Regions from separate parts of the Kitasatospora sp. NPDC017646 genome, predicted to be linked through region 3. Evidence: predicted binding sites of a transcription regulator. Region 3 holds the regulator's gene; each other region holds the start of a gene.
The links. Region 3 encodes HrcA, which represses chaperone genes, less so after heat shock. Its sites were predicted from a motif close to TTNGCACTCNGNNNNNCNGAGTGCNAA; they were not measured.
Positions count from the first base shown of each region.

Region 1 (3,328 bases), on a different contig from region 3:
TCACGGCGGCCGCCCGCACCAACCTGGCCGCCGAACTCGAGAATCTCTAGCGGAGCTCGCCCACGGGTGCCACCACCACGCCCCGCTTGCCGCACACCCAGTGCGGCTGGGGCCCCAACTCGGGCTCCACGCCCAGCGCGTGCGGGTCCCCGTCGGCCGCGCAGGCGGTGCACAGCGGCCACCGTCCGTACGCCTCCAGCAGCGCGTCCTGGACGTCCTGGGCGACCAGGCCGAGCACGTACTCGGTGCCGTCCGGCCACTGCTCCAGCCACCAGCGGCGGTGGGTGACGGCCTGCTCCACCAGCGAGACGACGGCGGCGTCCGCCACGTCCCGCGCGGTGAGGTCGGCCAGGATCAGTGCCCGCGCGCTGTGCAGGGCGGTCTCGATGTCGTCGGAAGCCATCCGCCCATCCTCTCGCGAAACACCGGCAGCCCGGAAACGCCGCGTGGGCGGCCCCCCGAAGGGGACCGCCCACGCGGACGAGGAGTCAACCGACCCGATCGCAGCGATCAGGATCAGAAGTCCATGTCACCGCCCGGCATGCCGCCGCCGGCGGCCGCGGCGGCCTTCTCCGGCTTGTCGGCGATGACGGCCTCGGTGGTGAGGAACAGCGCCGCGATGGAGGCGGCGTTCTGCAGCGCGGAACGGGTGACCTTGGCCGGGTCGATGATGCCCTCGGCGACCAGGTCGACGTACTCGTTGGTGGCGGCGTTCAGGCCGTGACCGGCGGGGAGGTTGCGCACCTTCTCCACCACGACGCCACCCTCCAGGCCGGCGTTGGTCGCGATCTGCTTGATCGGGGCCTCCAGCGCGACCTTGACGATGTTGGCACCGGTGGCCTCGTCGCCGTCCAGCTCCAGCTTGTCGAACGCGACACCGGCCTGCAGCAGGGCGACGCCACCACCGGCGACGATGCCCTCCTCGACGGCGGCCTTGGCGTTGCGGACGGCGTCCTCGATGCGGTGCTTGCGCTCCTTGAGCTCCACCTCGGTGGCCGCGCCGGCCTTGATGACGGCCACGCCGCCGGCCAGCTTGGCGAGGCGCTCCTGGAGCTTCTCGCGGTCGTAGTCCGAGTCGCTGTTCTCGATCTCGGCGCGGATCTGGTTCACGCGACCGGCGACCTGCTCGCTGTCGCCGCCACCGTCGACGATGGTGGTCTCGTCCTTGGTGATGACCACCTTGCGGGCGGTGCCCAGCAGGTCGATGCCGGCGTTCTCCAGCTTGAGGCCGACCTCCTCGGAGATCACGGTGCCACCGGTGAGGATGGCGATGTCGCCGAGCATGGCCTTGCGGCGGTCGCCGAAGCCCGGGGCCTTGACGGCGACGGACTTGAAGGTGCCGCGGATCTTGTTCACGACCAGGGTCGACAGGGCCTCGCCCTCGACGTCCTCGGCGATGATGACGAGCGGCTTGCCGCTCTGCATGACCTTCTCCAGCAGCGGGAGCAGGTCCTTGACCGAGCCGATCTTGGAGTTGGCGATGAGGATGTACGGGTCCTCGAAGGTCGCCTCCATGCGCTCCAGGTCGGTGGCGAAGTAGGCGGAGATGTAGCCCTTGTCGAAGCGCATGCCCTCGGTGAGCTCGAGCTCCAGGCCGAAGGTGTTGCTCTCCTCGACGGTGATGACGCCTTCCTTGCCGACCTTGTCCATGGCCTCGGCGATCAGCTCGCCGATCTGGGTGTCAGCGGCGGAGATGGAGGCGGTGGAGGCGATCTGCTCCTTGGTCTCCACGTCCTTGGCCTGGGCCAGCAGCTGGTCCGAGACGGCGGCGACGGCCTTCTCGATGCCGCGCTTCAGGGCCATCGGGTTGGCGCCGGCGGCGACGTTGCGCAGACCCTCGCGAACCAGGGCCTGGGCGAGCACGGTGGCGGTGGTGGTGCCGTCACCCGCGACGTCGTCCGTCTTCTTGGCGACCTCCTTGACGAGCTCCGCGCCGATCTTCTCGTACGGGTCCTCGAGCTCGATCTCCTTGGCGATGGAGACACCGTCGTTGGTGATCGTGGGGGCGCCCCACTTCTTCTCCAGCACGACGTTGCGACCCTTGGGGCCGAGCGTGACCTTCACTGCGTCGGCGAGCTGGTTCATGCCACGCTCAAGGCCGCGGCGAGCTTCCTCATCAAAGGCGATGATCTTGGCCATCAGAAGTGGTCCTCCGGGACACGGTCGACTGCTCGGACCAAGGGGTGCCCGCGACGGACGGCCCTGGTGCGCGGAGGTCCATTCCCCTACCGCTCCCGGGGGCCTCACCGACCCGGTCCGCTGTCACTCTCACACTGTGAGTGCTAACGCCAATGATTAGCACTCCGGGTGGTCGAGTGCAAGCCCAATCGCCAACCCGCGAGCCGCCGTCCGGGCCCGCACCGACCCCCGCCCGCACCCGCACGGGAACGCGAACGGGCCCGTACGACGCGTGTCGTACGGGCCCGTCGAGAAGCGAGTGGTCACCAGCCGTGGGCCGCGCCGAGCTCCTGTTCGGAAGGGGTCAGACCGCCGCGCGGACCATGTCCGCCTGCGGGCCCTTCTGTCCCTGGGAGATCTCGAACTCGACCCGCTGGCCCTCCTCGAGGGTGCGGTAGCCGTCCATCTGGATCGCGCTGTAGTGGACGAAGACGTCCGCACCACCGTCGACCGCGATGAAGCCGTAGCCCTTCTCCGCGTTGAACCACTTGACGGTGCCCTGAGCCATTCCGAACTCCCCTAGTGCTGTGCTGGCCCTTCACGGTCCCGCAGGTCGCGGGCCCGGGTCTGGTTTGGAGGCCGGCCCGGGGAACCCCCCCTGGGCGCAGCCGTACGCGCCGCAACCGTCCGCACGGGAACGCCTGACGGCTTCCGTGAGCGGGTGATTACGTCGACCGCCGCTGAATGTATCCGGATCGACGCCCTCTGCAACAGGGTCAACCGTGGGGAATTCCATAGCACGCCGAGAGACAAGCCCGAGCAAATCGGAAGGAACTCGGCATTCCGCGCCGGACATAGCGGACGAATTACCCAAATGCCCGCAGGAATTCTGACATCTGCCTGACATGTTTCCCGGGCCGGTCCCAGCGTCCGGACATCTCGGGCGCAGCACCCGGCGGCCGGAAGGGGAAGCCCTGTTCCCAGCCGAGCCACACTCTACTCCGACTCGACCGGGAAATATTCCCGCCGAAATGCAGACGGCCGCCCGCACGTACGGAGAGTGGAATTCCGTACGTGCGGGCGGCCGCGAAACGGGCCGGGAAGCGGACCGGAACGGCTCAGCAGCCGCCGGCCACCGCCGGAATGATCGAGACGCTCGCGCCGTCCCCGATCTCGGTCGCCAGACCGTCGGCGAACCGCACGTCGTCGT
Region 1 covers NZ_JBIRJC010000039.1:5,448-8,775, reverse strand. Annotated here, with positions in the region: gene ACH4J0_RS35000 (hypothetical protein) at 1-50, shown strand, start outside; gene ACH4J0_RS34995 (hypothetical protein) at 47-403, opposite strand; gene groL (chaperonin GroEL) at 517-2,139, opposite strand; gene ACH4J0_RS34985 (cold-shock protein) at 2,483-2,686, opposite strand; gene ACH4J0_RS34980 (MoaD/ThiS family protein) at 3,237-3,328, opposite strand, start outside.
Region 1: the regulator HrcA is predicted to act here: its motif matches at 2,296-2,322, upstream of groL (chaperonin GroEL).

Region 2 (3,328 bases), on a different contig from region 3:
CGTGCCGCAGATCGGTGCGATGGTCCGGGCCCGCTGGATCGCCACCATCGGCGCCGACGGCGCGTCCGCCTCCTCGGCGGCCAAGGTGAGCACCGCGTTCGCCTTCGAGTCCGTGACGGACGAGTTCACCTTCGTGATCGGTCCGATCCTGGCCGCCAAGATCGCCACCTCGGTCAGTCCCGCCACCGCGCTGATCACGGAGGCCGCACTGACCTTCGTCGGCGGCCTGGTCTTCGCCACCCAGCGCCGCACCGCTCCCACCCGGACCGTCCCTCAGCCCGGCGCGCGACGCGCCTCCGCGCTGGCCTCGCCCGGCGTCCGACTGCTGGCCGGAGTGATCCTCGGGGTGGGGGCCGTGTTCGGCGGGATGCAGGTCTCGGTGAACGCCTTCGCCGACTCGGTCGGCCAGCACGACGCGGCCGGCACCGTGTACGGGATCTTCGCCGGCGGCTCGATGGTGGCCGGCGTGCTCTACGGCGTCATCGCCTGGCGGCGGGCCGTCCAGCACAGGATGGTCATCAGCTACGCGCTGCTGGTGGTGGGCTGCTCGACGCTGTGGGCGATGCCCAACCTCGTCACCCTGTCGATCGCCGGACTGTTCTGCGGTCTGGCCATCGCCCCGACCCTCATCAGCGGCTACACCCTGGTCGAGACCCTGGTCGAGGACGGGGCCAAGACCGAGGCCTTCACCTGGCTGACCGGCGCCATCGGCCTCGGCCTGGCCGTCGGCTCGATGGTGGCCGGGCGGCTGATCGACGGCCACGGGCCGTCCGCCGGGTTCCTGGTGCCGCTGGTCGGCGCCGGTCTGGGGCTGATCGCCCTGGTGTCGATGCGGCACCTGCTGGTCGCACCGGCCAGGAGCGGTCACGTGGTGGCGGGGTCCGGCGAGCGCGCCGCCTCGGCGCAGCTGGTCGGCGCGGCCAAGGGCTGAGCGGGCGGTCGAACGCGGCCCGTACCGGCTCATCTCACACCGGATTCGCTGGACTGATCCAACGGAATGCCGCATCATTGACCATCGTTAGCACTCATCAGGCGAGAGTGCCAGGAGGAAGACAAGTGCCCACGTACCAGTACCAGTGCACCGAGTGCGGCAACGGCCTGGAGGCGGTGCAGAAGTTCACCGACGAGGCGCTGACCACGTGCCCCGACTGCCAGGGACGGCTCCGCAAGGTCTTCTCGGCCGTGGGTGTCGTGTTCAAGGGCTCGGGCTTCTACCGGACCGACAGCCGCTCGTCCTCCAGCAGCTCGGTGGGCGCGGGTTCGTCCGCCGGCTCCTCGACGTCGTCGTCGGCGTCGGGTTCGTCGAGCGCTTCCGGTTCGTCGAGCTCGTCCAGCGCGTCCAGCAGCCCGGCCCCGGCCGCGAGCTGAGTTCGGCTCCCCGGATTCCGGGAGTTCCTGAGGCTTCACGGGAAGGCCCGTCGGCCCCGCTTCGCGCGGGGGTGACGGGCCTTTCGCGTGCTCTTCGTGCTCGCGTCCGGCCTTTCGTCAGCCCGGGGAGGTCGGGCTCACTCGCGTGGGTGTACGAAGTTGTCCACAGGGGCGGGGTTGTCCACAGGTTGTGGGAACCGGCTTTCCGGCGGTGACGGAAACGCGCATCGTGTGCTCACCGAACGGTGTCCGACCGCACGGTGAGCGCGCGGTGTCCGACCGCGCGGTGTCCGACCGCATCCTCCGGAGGTGCCCCGATGACGGCCATGAGCCTGTCCGTTCCGCTGCCCGCGCCCACCGTGCCGCCCCGGCAGGAGGTGCCGAGCTTCCCGCCGATCCGGCGCGGGTGCGGCGGGTGGCACCGCTGGCGCCGGGCCGTCCGACGGCGGGGCGGGGTGCCCGCGCTGGTACTGCTCGCGGTGGCCGCGGCGCTCGCCTTCGGGCCCGCGCGGGCCGGTCTGCCGCCGCCCTCGGGGGGCGCGGTGGGCCGTACGGATTGTCAATCCGCGCTTCCGGAGGATCACCCGTGACCCGGGAACGACTTCGTCGTTCGAGGCGGCATGAAAGGCTTCAAGGAATTTCTGCTGCGTGGAAATGTCGTCGAACTCGCCGTCGCCGTGGTCATCGGCGCGGCCTTCACCAACATCGTCAACGCCTTCGTCAAAGGCGTGATCAACCCGATCGTCGGCGCGTTCGGGACGAAGGACCTGGCGTCCTACAGTTCCTGCCTCAAGGGGCCCTGCGAGGTGAGCGGCACGGGTGAGGTCACGTCCGGAGTCCTCATCCTGTGGGGGTCGGTGCTCAGTGCCGCCCTGCAGTTCCTGATCACCGCCGTCGTCGTCTACTTCGTCCTCATCGTGCCCATGAACCGGTTGGCGGCCAGGCGCAGGACCGTCGTCGAGGAGGCGGCCGAGGCCGAGGCCCGGGAGGTCCAACTGCTGACCGAGATCCGCGACGCGCTGGTCACGGCGCGCTGATCCCCGTTCCCCGCCCTAGTCCCCGTGGTGCGGCGGGCGCTGGCTCAGGTACCAGTCCAGCCCCCGCCCACCGCTCTCCCCGGCTCCGGGGCGGTCGCCCCAGCCGGCGTCGGTGTCGTCCCGGGACTGCTGGTCCAGCGGATCGCGGAAGACCAGGCGGGCCTTGGCCCTGGCCGGGTCCGGGTCCGGGTCGCCCTGGGCCTTCGGCTCCCGCTGCCGCTGACCCTGCTCCTCCTGCCCCTGCTCTGCCTGTCGCTGCTCGCTCACCCTGTCCACCCTTTTCCCGATCACCTGTTCACGGTCTGACCTGTCCCTCCAGCCTAAGAGGCCCGCGACGCGCCACGGGCCCTGGTGCGGAGCGCTCCGCACCAGGGCCCGGGTGGTCGACCTCGGCCGTCGGCCGTCAGGCGGCTTCGAAGCCCGCGTGGTCGGCGATCTTCTTCAGTTCGGCCAGGGCGTGCTTCTCGATCTGACGGATCCGCTCGCGGGTGAGGCCGTGCTGCTTGCCCACCTCCGTGAGGGTGCGCTCGCGGCCGTCCTCCATGCCGTAGCGGGAGCGGATGATCGAGGCCGTGCGGTCGTCCAGCCGCCCGATCAGGTCGTCCAGCTCCTCGCGGCGGAGCATGACCATCACGGCGTCCTCGGGGGACGTCGCCCCGGTGTCCTCCACCAGGTCGCCGAACTGGGTCTCACCCTCGTCGTCGACCGACATGTTGAGGCTGACCGGGTCCCGCGCCCAGTCCAGCACGTCCTTGATCCGGGCCTCGGTGGTGTCCAGCTCGGCCGCGATCTCGGCCGGCTCCGCCTCGCGGCCCAGCTCCTTGGACTTCTCGCGCTGCACCCGGCGGATCCGGCCGAGCTCCTCGACCAGGTGCACGGGCAGCCGGATCGTGCGGGACTGGTCGGCGATCGAGCGGGTGATC
Region 2 covers NZ_JBIRJC010000008.1:193,941-197,268, reverse strand. Annotated here, with positions in the region: gene ACH4J0_RS15765 (MFS transporter) at 1-931, shown strand, start outside; gene ACH4J0_RS15760 (FmdB family zinc ribbon protein) at 1,057-1,368, shown strand; gene ACH4J0_RS15755 (hypothetical protein) at 1,686-1,958, shown strand; gene mscL (large conductance mechanosensitive channel protein MscL) at 1,989-2,405, shown strand; gene ACH4J0_RS15745 (hypothetical protein) at 2,421-2,672, opposite strand; gene ACH4J0_RS15740 (sigma-70 family RNA polymerase sigma factor) at 2,809-3,328, opposite strand, start outside.
Region 2: the regulator HrcA is predicted to act here: its motif matches at 1,019-1,045, upstream of ACH4J0_RS15760 (FmdB family zinc ribbon protein).

Region 3 (3,328 bases):
TGAGTGCGGCGGACGGCACGCCGAACAGCTGGTCGAGGTCGGGCTTGACGGGCTTGGTGCGGCCGAACAGGGCGTCCAGGAATCCCACGGGGGTCCTCTCGGGTCGGAACGGGATCAGCGGCCGAGCTGCTCGGAGATCCTCGCCAGCTGGGCCAGTCGCTTCTCCAGCGTCGGGTGGGTGGAGAACAGCTGGGAGGCGGTCTCCCGGGCGCTCAGCGCGGGGGCGAAGTAGAAGGCGTTGTAGGGCTGGGAGCGCCGCAGGTCCTCGGTCGGGATGGCGGAGATCTGCCCGGTCACCTTGGTGAGGGCGGAGGCCAGGGCGCTGGGGCGGCCGGTGAGCTGGGCGGCGGCCCGGTCGGCGGCCAGCTCGCGGTAGCGGGAGAGCAGCCGGGTGAGCAGGAAGCTGATGGCGTACACGACCATCGACACCAGCGGGATGATCAGCGCGGCGATGGCCGCGTTCTGGTCGTTGTTGTTGCGTCCGCCCATGAACCCGCCGTACATGGCGATCCGGGTCATCGCTCCGGCGAGCACGCCGAGGAAGCCGGCGATGGTCATCACCGCGACGTCCCGGTGGGCGACGTGCGACAGCTCGTGCGCCAGGACGCCCTCCAACTCCTCCGGTTCGAGCCGGCGCAGCAGGCCGGTGGTGACGCACACCACGGCGTTCCGCGGGTTGCGGCCGGTGGCGAAGGCGTTGGGCATGTCGTTGTCGGCGACCGCCACGCGGGGCTTGGTCATGTCGGCCAGGGCGCAGAGCCGGTCGATCGTGCCGTGCAGCTGGGGGTACTGCTCCGCGGTCACCGGGCGGGCGCCCATGGCCCGCTCGGTGATCTTGTCGCTGAACCAGAACTGGGCCACGAACAGCCCACCGGAGATCAGCACGATCAGCGGCCAGGCCCCGCGCAGCAGCGCGATCAGCAGGCCCGTGAATCCGACGTACAGCAGCCCGATCACGAACATCGTCGCGACCATGCGGCTGGTCAGGCCGCGGTCGGGCGCGAAACGGGTGTGCTGGCCCGAGCTCGACATCTCTTGCTCCTCCGTTCGCCGTCGCTTTCGATGCTGCCACCCGGACGGCCCCGGGGCACCACCCCCCGCACGCGGAGTGTCGCGGCGGCCGTCCGGAACTGCGGGCAGGATCACTCCGGCCGGGCCGTTCCTGCGGTAGGACCCGGGCCGTACACTGGCAGGTACGGTTTTGGCACTCGGCCGTGCAGAGTGCCAGGGTCGGGGCCCTCCGAGGAGCGGCTCGCAGCATCACAGACGGACAACGTGCGAAGACGGAGGTGCGTGCCCCATGGCCGGTGAGGTCCGCCAGCTGGACGACCGCAAGCTCGCCGTGCTGCGCGCGATCGTCCAGGACTACGTGGGCACCGAGGAGCCGGTCGGCTCCAAGGCCCTGGTGGAGCGGCACAACCTCGGGGTGTCCCCGGCCACGGTCCGCAACGACATGGCGGCGCTGGAGGAGGAGGGGTACATCCACCAGCCGCACACCAGCGCCGGGCGCATCCCCACCGACAAGGGCTACCGGCTGTTCGTCGACAAGCTCGCCGAGATCAAGCCGATGAGCTCCCCGGAGCGCCGGGCGATCCGGCACTTCCTGGACGGCGCCGTCGACCTGGACGACGTGGTCAGGCGCACGGTGCGGCTGCTCGCCCAGCTGACCCGGCAGGTCGCCGTGGTGCAGTACCCCTCGCTCACCCGCTCCACCGTCCGGCACATCGAGCTGGTGGCGCTGGCCCCGGCCAAGGTGATGCTGGTGCTGATCACCAACACCGGCCGGGTCGAGCAGCGGATGATCGACTGCCCGGGCACGGTCGGCGAGACCGTCCTGGCGGACCTGCGGTCGCGGATCAACGCGCGGGCGGCCGGCGAGCGGCTGCCGGACGTCCCGGGCCTGCTGGAGGAGCTGCCGGCGGCCTTCGAGCAGGCCGACCGGGCGACCGTCAGTACGGTCCTGGCGACGCTGTTCGAGGCGCTCGCCGAACAGAACGAGGAGCGGATCATGCTGGCCGGCACGGCCAACCTGACCCGCTTCGGGCACGACTTCCCGCTCACCATCCAGCCGGTGCTGGAGGCACTGGAGGAGCAGGTCGTCCTGCTCCGCCTCCTGGGTGAGACCACGGACGCCGCGATGACGGTCCGGATCGGGCGGGAGAACGCGTACGAAGGGCTGAATTCCACCTCGGTCGTTTCGGTCGGCTACGGTTCGGGCGACGAGAGCGTGGCCAAACTGGGTGTGATCGGTCCGACCCGGATGGACTACCCGGGCACAATGGGGGCGGTGCGAGCGGTGGCACGGTACGTGGGCCAGATCCTGGCCGAGTCGTAGCAAGCAAACCCGTCGCCGGATGTCCGGCGGCGGTGTCCAGTCGCACTACTACAGGCGGAACAAGCGGAGCATTTGGTGGCCACGGACTACTACGCGGTACTCGGCGTCCGACGGGATGCGGGGCAGGACGAGATCAAGAAGGCGTTCCGGCGCCTGGCACGCGAACTGCACCCGGACGTCAACCCGGACCCGAAGACTCAGGAGCGGTTCAAGGAGATCAACGCCGCCTACGAGGTGCTCTCCGACCCGCAGAAGCGCCAGGTCTACGACCTCGGCGGCGACCCGCTGTCGCCGGGCGGCGGCGGTGGCGCGGGCGGCTTCGGCGCCGGTGCGGCGGGCTTCGGCTTCTCCGACATCATGGACGCCTTCTTCGGCGCCGCGGCCGGCCAGCGCGGCCCGCGCTCGCGCACCCGACGCGGCCAGGACGCCATGATCCGGCTGGAGATCACCCTGGAGGAGGCCGCCTTCGGCACCACCAAGGAACTCCAGGTCGACACCGCCGTCACCTGCACCACCTGCAACGGCGAGGGCGCGGCCCCCGGCACCTCCGCCCAGACCTGCGACATGTGCCGCGGCAAGGGCGAGGTCTCCCAGGTCACCCGGTCCTTCCTGGGCCAGGTCATGACCTCCCGCCCGTGCCCGCAGTGCCAGGGCTTCGGCACCGTCGTGCCGACCCCCTGCCCCGAGTGCGCCGGCGACGGCCGGGTGCGGGCCCGCCGCACCCTGACGGTCAAGATCCCGGCCGGTGTGGACAACGGCACCCGGATCCAGCTGGCCGGCGAGGGCGAGGTCGGTCCCGGCGGCGGCCCGGCCGGCGACCTGTACGTCGAGATCGCCGAGACCTCTCACAGCGTCTTCCAGCGGCGCGGGGACGACCTGCACTGCACCGTCACCATCCCGATGACGGCCGCCGCGCTCGGCACCCAGGTGCCGCTGCAGACCCTGGACGGGCTGGAGGAGGTCGACATCCGGCCCGGCACCCAGTCCGGCCAG
Region 3 covers NZ_JBIRJC010000002.1:145,943-149,270, forward strand. Annotated here, with positions in the region: gene ACH4J0_RS03675 (hypothetical protein) at 1-88, opposite strand, end outside; gene htpX (zinc metalloprotease HtpX) at 115-1,032, opposite strand; gene hrcA (heat-inducible transcriptional repressor HrcA) at 1,301-2,335, shown strand; gene dnaJ (molecular chaperone DnaJ) at 2,411-3,328, shown strand, end outside.

Region 4 (3,328 bases), on a different contig from region 3:
ACTTCAAGCCGCTCCAGGCCCTGGGCAACCACATCCAGAACCACACGGTCACCCATCCGGTGATGAGCAAGCTCTCGCCGGACAAGCAGAAGTCCGAGATCTGCGAGGACCAGGCCGCGCTCACCCAGCAGTACGGCACGGCCCCGCTGCTGTTCCGCCCGCCGTTCGGCGACGGCGCCAACACCCCGACGCTCAACAACTCGGTGCAGCAGTGCGGCCCGCGCGCGATCGTGCTCTGGCGCGAGTCGATGCAGATCCACGACATGCAGTACCAGGCGGGTGACAAGAAGCTGAAGCCCGGCGACATCATCCTGGCTCACTTCCGCGGCCCCAAGGAGCTCAAGGGCGCCACGATGACCCAGATGTTCGCGGACCTGCTGGCCCGGATCCAGGAGCAGGGCTTCTCGGTGGCCCGGCTGGACGACTACATCCAGCCGCCGGCCTCCTAGGACCGGACAGCCCCCGGGGCCTGCACGGGCCGGCCCAGCATCATCAGCGGCCCGTTGTCGGTGCGGCTGAGGATCACCGTGACGGTGTTGGGCCCGGAGGGCTTGAGCTGACGGCGCAGCTCCTCCGGGGTGATCGCCATCCCGCGCTTCTTGATCACCACCGTGCCGACCCCGCGCTCGCGCAGCAGCGCCTTCAGCTTCTTGATGTGGAAGGGCAGCACGTCGGTGAGCTCGAAGGCGTGCGCGTACGGGGTGGCGACCAGCCGGTCCGAGGTCAGGTAGGCGATCTTCGGGTCGATCAGCCGGCCGTCGACCTGCTCGGCCACCTCGGCCACCAGGTGCGCCCGGATCACCGCGCCGTCCGGCTCGTACAGGTACCGCCCGACCGGGCCGGCCGGCGGGTCGGGCAGGTCGCCGCCGGTCAGGCTGGCGGCCTGCGGCAGCAGGGTGGCGCGGTGCGGGCGGGCCGCCCCGGTGCCGAACCAGAGCACCGCCTCCTTGACGTCCCCGTGGTCGGACACCCACTCGGCCTCGGCGTCCGCCGGCACGGCCTCGTGCGGGATGCCCGGGGCGACCTTCAGGGCGCCGATCGGGGTCCGCCGCCCGGTCTCGATCGCCCAGGAGAGCGGCGGCGCGTACGCCTCCGGGTCGAACACCCGGCCGCGCGAGGTGCGCCGGGCCGGGTCGGTGAACACCGCGTCGTAGCCGGTCACGTCCACCTCGGCGACGTCCGCGCAGACCACCTCGACCAGCTCGGTCAGGCCCAGCGCGGCGGCGTTGGCCGCGGTGGCGGCACAGGCCGCCGGGTCCTTGTCCACGGCCAGCACCCGGATCCCGGCCCGGGCCAGCGCCAGCACGTCCCCGCCGATGCCGCAGCACAGGTCGGCCAGCCGCCGTACGCCCAACTCGGCGAAGCGGCGCGCCCGCCACTCGGCCACGCTGCGTCGGGTGGACTGCTCCACCCCGTTGGGCGTGAAGTACATCAGGTCGGCGTCCGCCCCGAACTTCGCCCGTGCCCGCTGCCGCAGCCGCGCCTGCCCGAACGCCGCCGACACCAGCTCCGCCGGGTGCTCCCGTCGCAGCCGGGTGGCCAGCGCCAGTTCCTCCTCGGGGGCGAACTCGCGCAGTTCGGCGAGCAGGGCCTGGCCCTGGGGGGTCAGCAGGGGCTGGAGGTTCTCGGTGTCCACACGGTCATTCTGACCGGTCGGCCGATCAGCGGGAGCCACAGCGCGAGGACGGACGGCGTCACCAGGATGACGACCGGTGCGATCGGGTGACCGAGCCGCCGACCGCCCCGGGCCGTCCACGGGCCCAGCCCGGCCGGGACCGCGAAGTCGACGGCCGGGGCCGTGCCGGCGGCGGCCGTCGAGCGGTGGTGACGGCCCCACAGGTAGACGCCGCCGCACCGCACATGAGTACGGCTACTCGTCCGCGATCCGAGTCCGCCGGGCGCGCCGTTGGCACTCTGGTTGACTGAGTGCTAACGGCAGCCTATGGTCGTCCTTGGCACTCCCCACTGGGGGAGTGCTAACGCGAAGACGTGTGTCTGACCCCCGCGACGGCAGGCCCGCAGGTTCGCCCCTACCCGTTAGAAAACCCCGTAATCTCCGAAGGGGAGCTCGGACGTGACCACCAGCAGCAAGGTTGCCATCAAGCCGCTCGAGGACCGCATCGTGGTCCAGCCGCTCGACGCCGAGACCACCACGGCCTCCGGCCTGGTTATCCCGGACACCGCCAAGGAGAAGCCCCAGGAGGGCGTCGTCCTGGCCGTCGGCCCGGGCCGCTTCGAGGACGGCCAGCGTCTGCCGCTCGACGTCGCCGTCGGTGACATCGTCCTGTACTCGAAGTACGGCGGCACCGAGGTGAAGTACCAGGGCGAGGAGTACCTCGTCCTCTCGGCTCGCGACGTTCTCGCCATCATCGAGAAGTAAGCAGCACCGAGAAGTAAGTCGTTCCGACCCGCCCCGGATCCGTGTCCCAAGTGACAGGGGCCCGGGGCGTGGTTGTTGGTTCACGTAGTTCGGCGGCCGGTGGGCCGGCCGCAGCCCCGAGGGAATAGGGAACATGGCGAAGATCCTGCAGTTCGACGAGGACGCCCGCCGCTCGCTGGAGCGCGGTGTCAACAAGCTGGCCGACACCGTCAAGGTGACCATCGGCCCCAAGGGCCGCAACGTCGTCATCGACAAGAAGTTCGGCGCCCCGACCATCACCAACGACGGTGTCACCATCGCCCGTGAGGTCGAGCTGGACGACCCGTACGAGAACCTTGGCGCGCAGCTCGTCAAGGAGGTCGCCACCAAGACCAACGACGTCGCCGGTGACGGCACCACCACCGCCACCGTGCTGGCCCAGGCCCTGGTCAACGAGGGTCTGCGCAACGTCGCCGCCGGTGCCGGCCCGGCCGCTCTGAAGAAGGGCATCGACAAGGCCGTCGCCGCCGTCTCCGAGCACCTGCTGTCCGTCGCCCGCGAGATCGAGGGCAAGGACGACGTCGCCGCCGTCGCGTCCCTCTCCGCGCAGGACACCCAGGTCGGCGAGCTGATCGCCGAGGCGATCGACAAGGTCGGCAAGGACGGTGTCATCACCGTCGAGGAGTCGAACACCTTCGGCGTGGAGCTGGACTTCACCGAGGGCATGCAGTTCGACAAGGGCTACCTGTCGCCGTACTTCGTCACCGACGCGGAGCGTCAGGAAGCGGTCCTCGAGGACCCGTACATCCTGATCAACCAGGGCAAGATCTCCTCCATCCAGGAGCTGCTGCCGCTGCTGGAGAAGATCCTGCAGAGCGGTGCCTCCAAGCCGCTGCTGATCATCGCCGAGGACGTCGACGGCGAGGCGCTGTCGACCCTGGTCGTGAACAAGATCCGCGGCACCTTCAA
Region 4 covers NZ_JBIRJC010000013.1:111,622-114,949, reverse strand. Annotated here, with positions in the region: gene ACH4J0_RS21600 (polysaccharide deacetylase family protein) at 1-449, shown strand, start outside; gene ACH4J0_RS21595 (methyltransferase domain-containing protein) at 446-1,636, opposite strand; gene ACH4J0_RS21590 (hypothetical protein) at 1,606-1,860, opposite strand; gene groES (co-chaperone GroES) at 2,075-2,380, shown strand; gene groL (chaperonin GroEL) at 2,514-3,328, shown strand, end outside.
Region 4: the regulator HrcA is predicted to act here: its motif matches at 1,907-1,933, upstream of groES (co-chaperone GroES).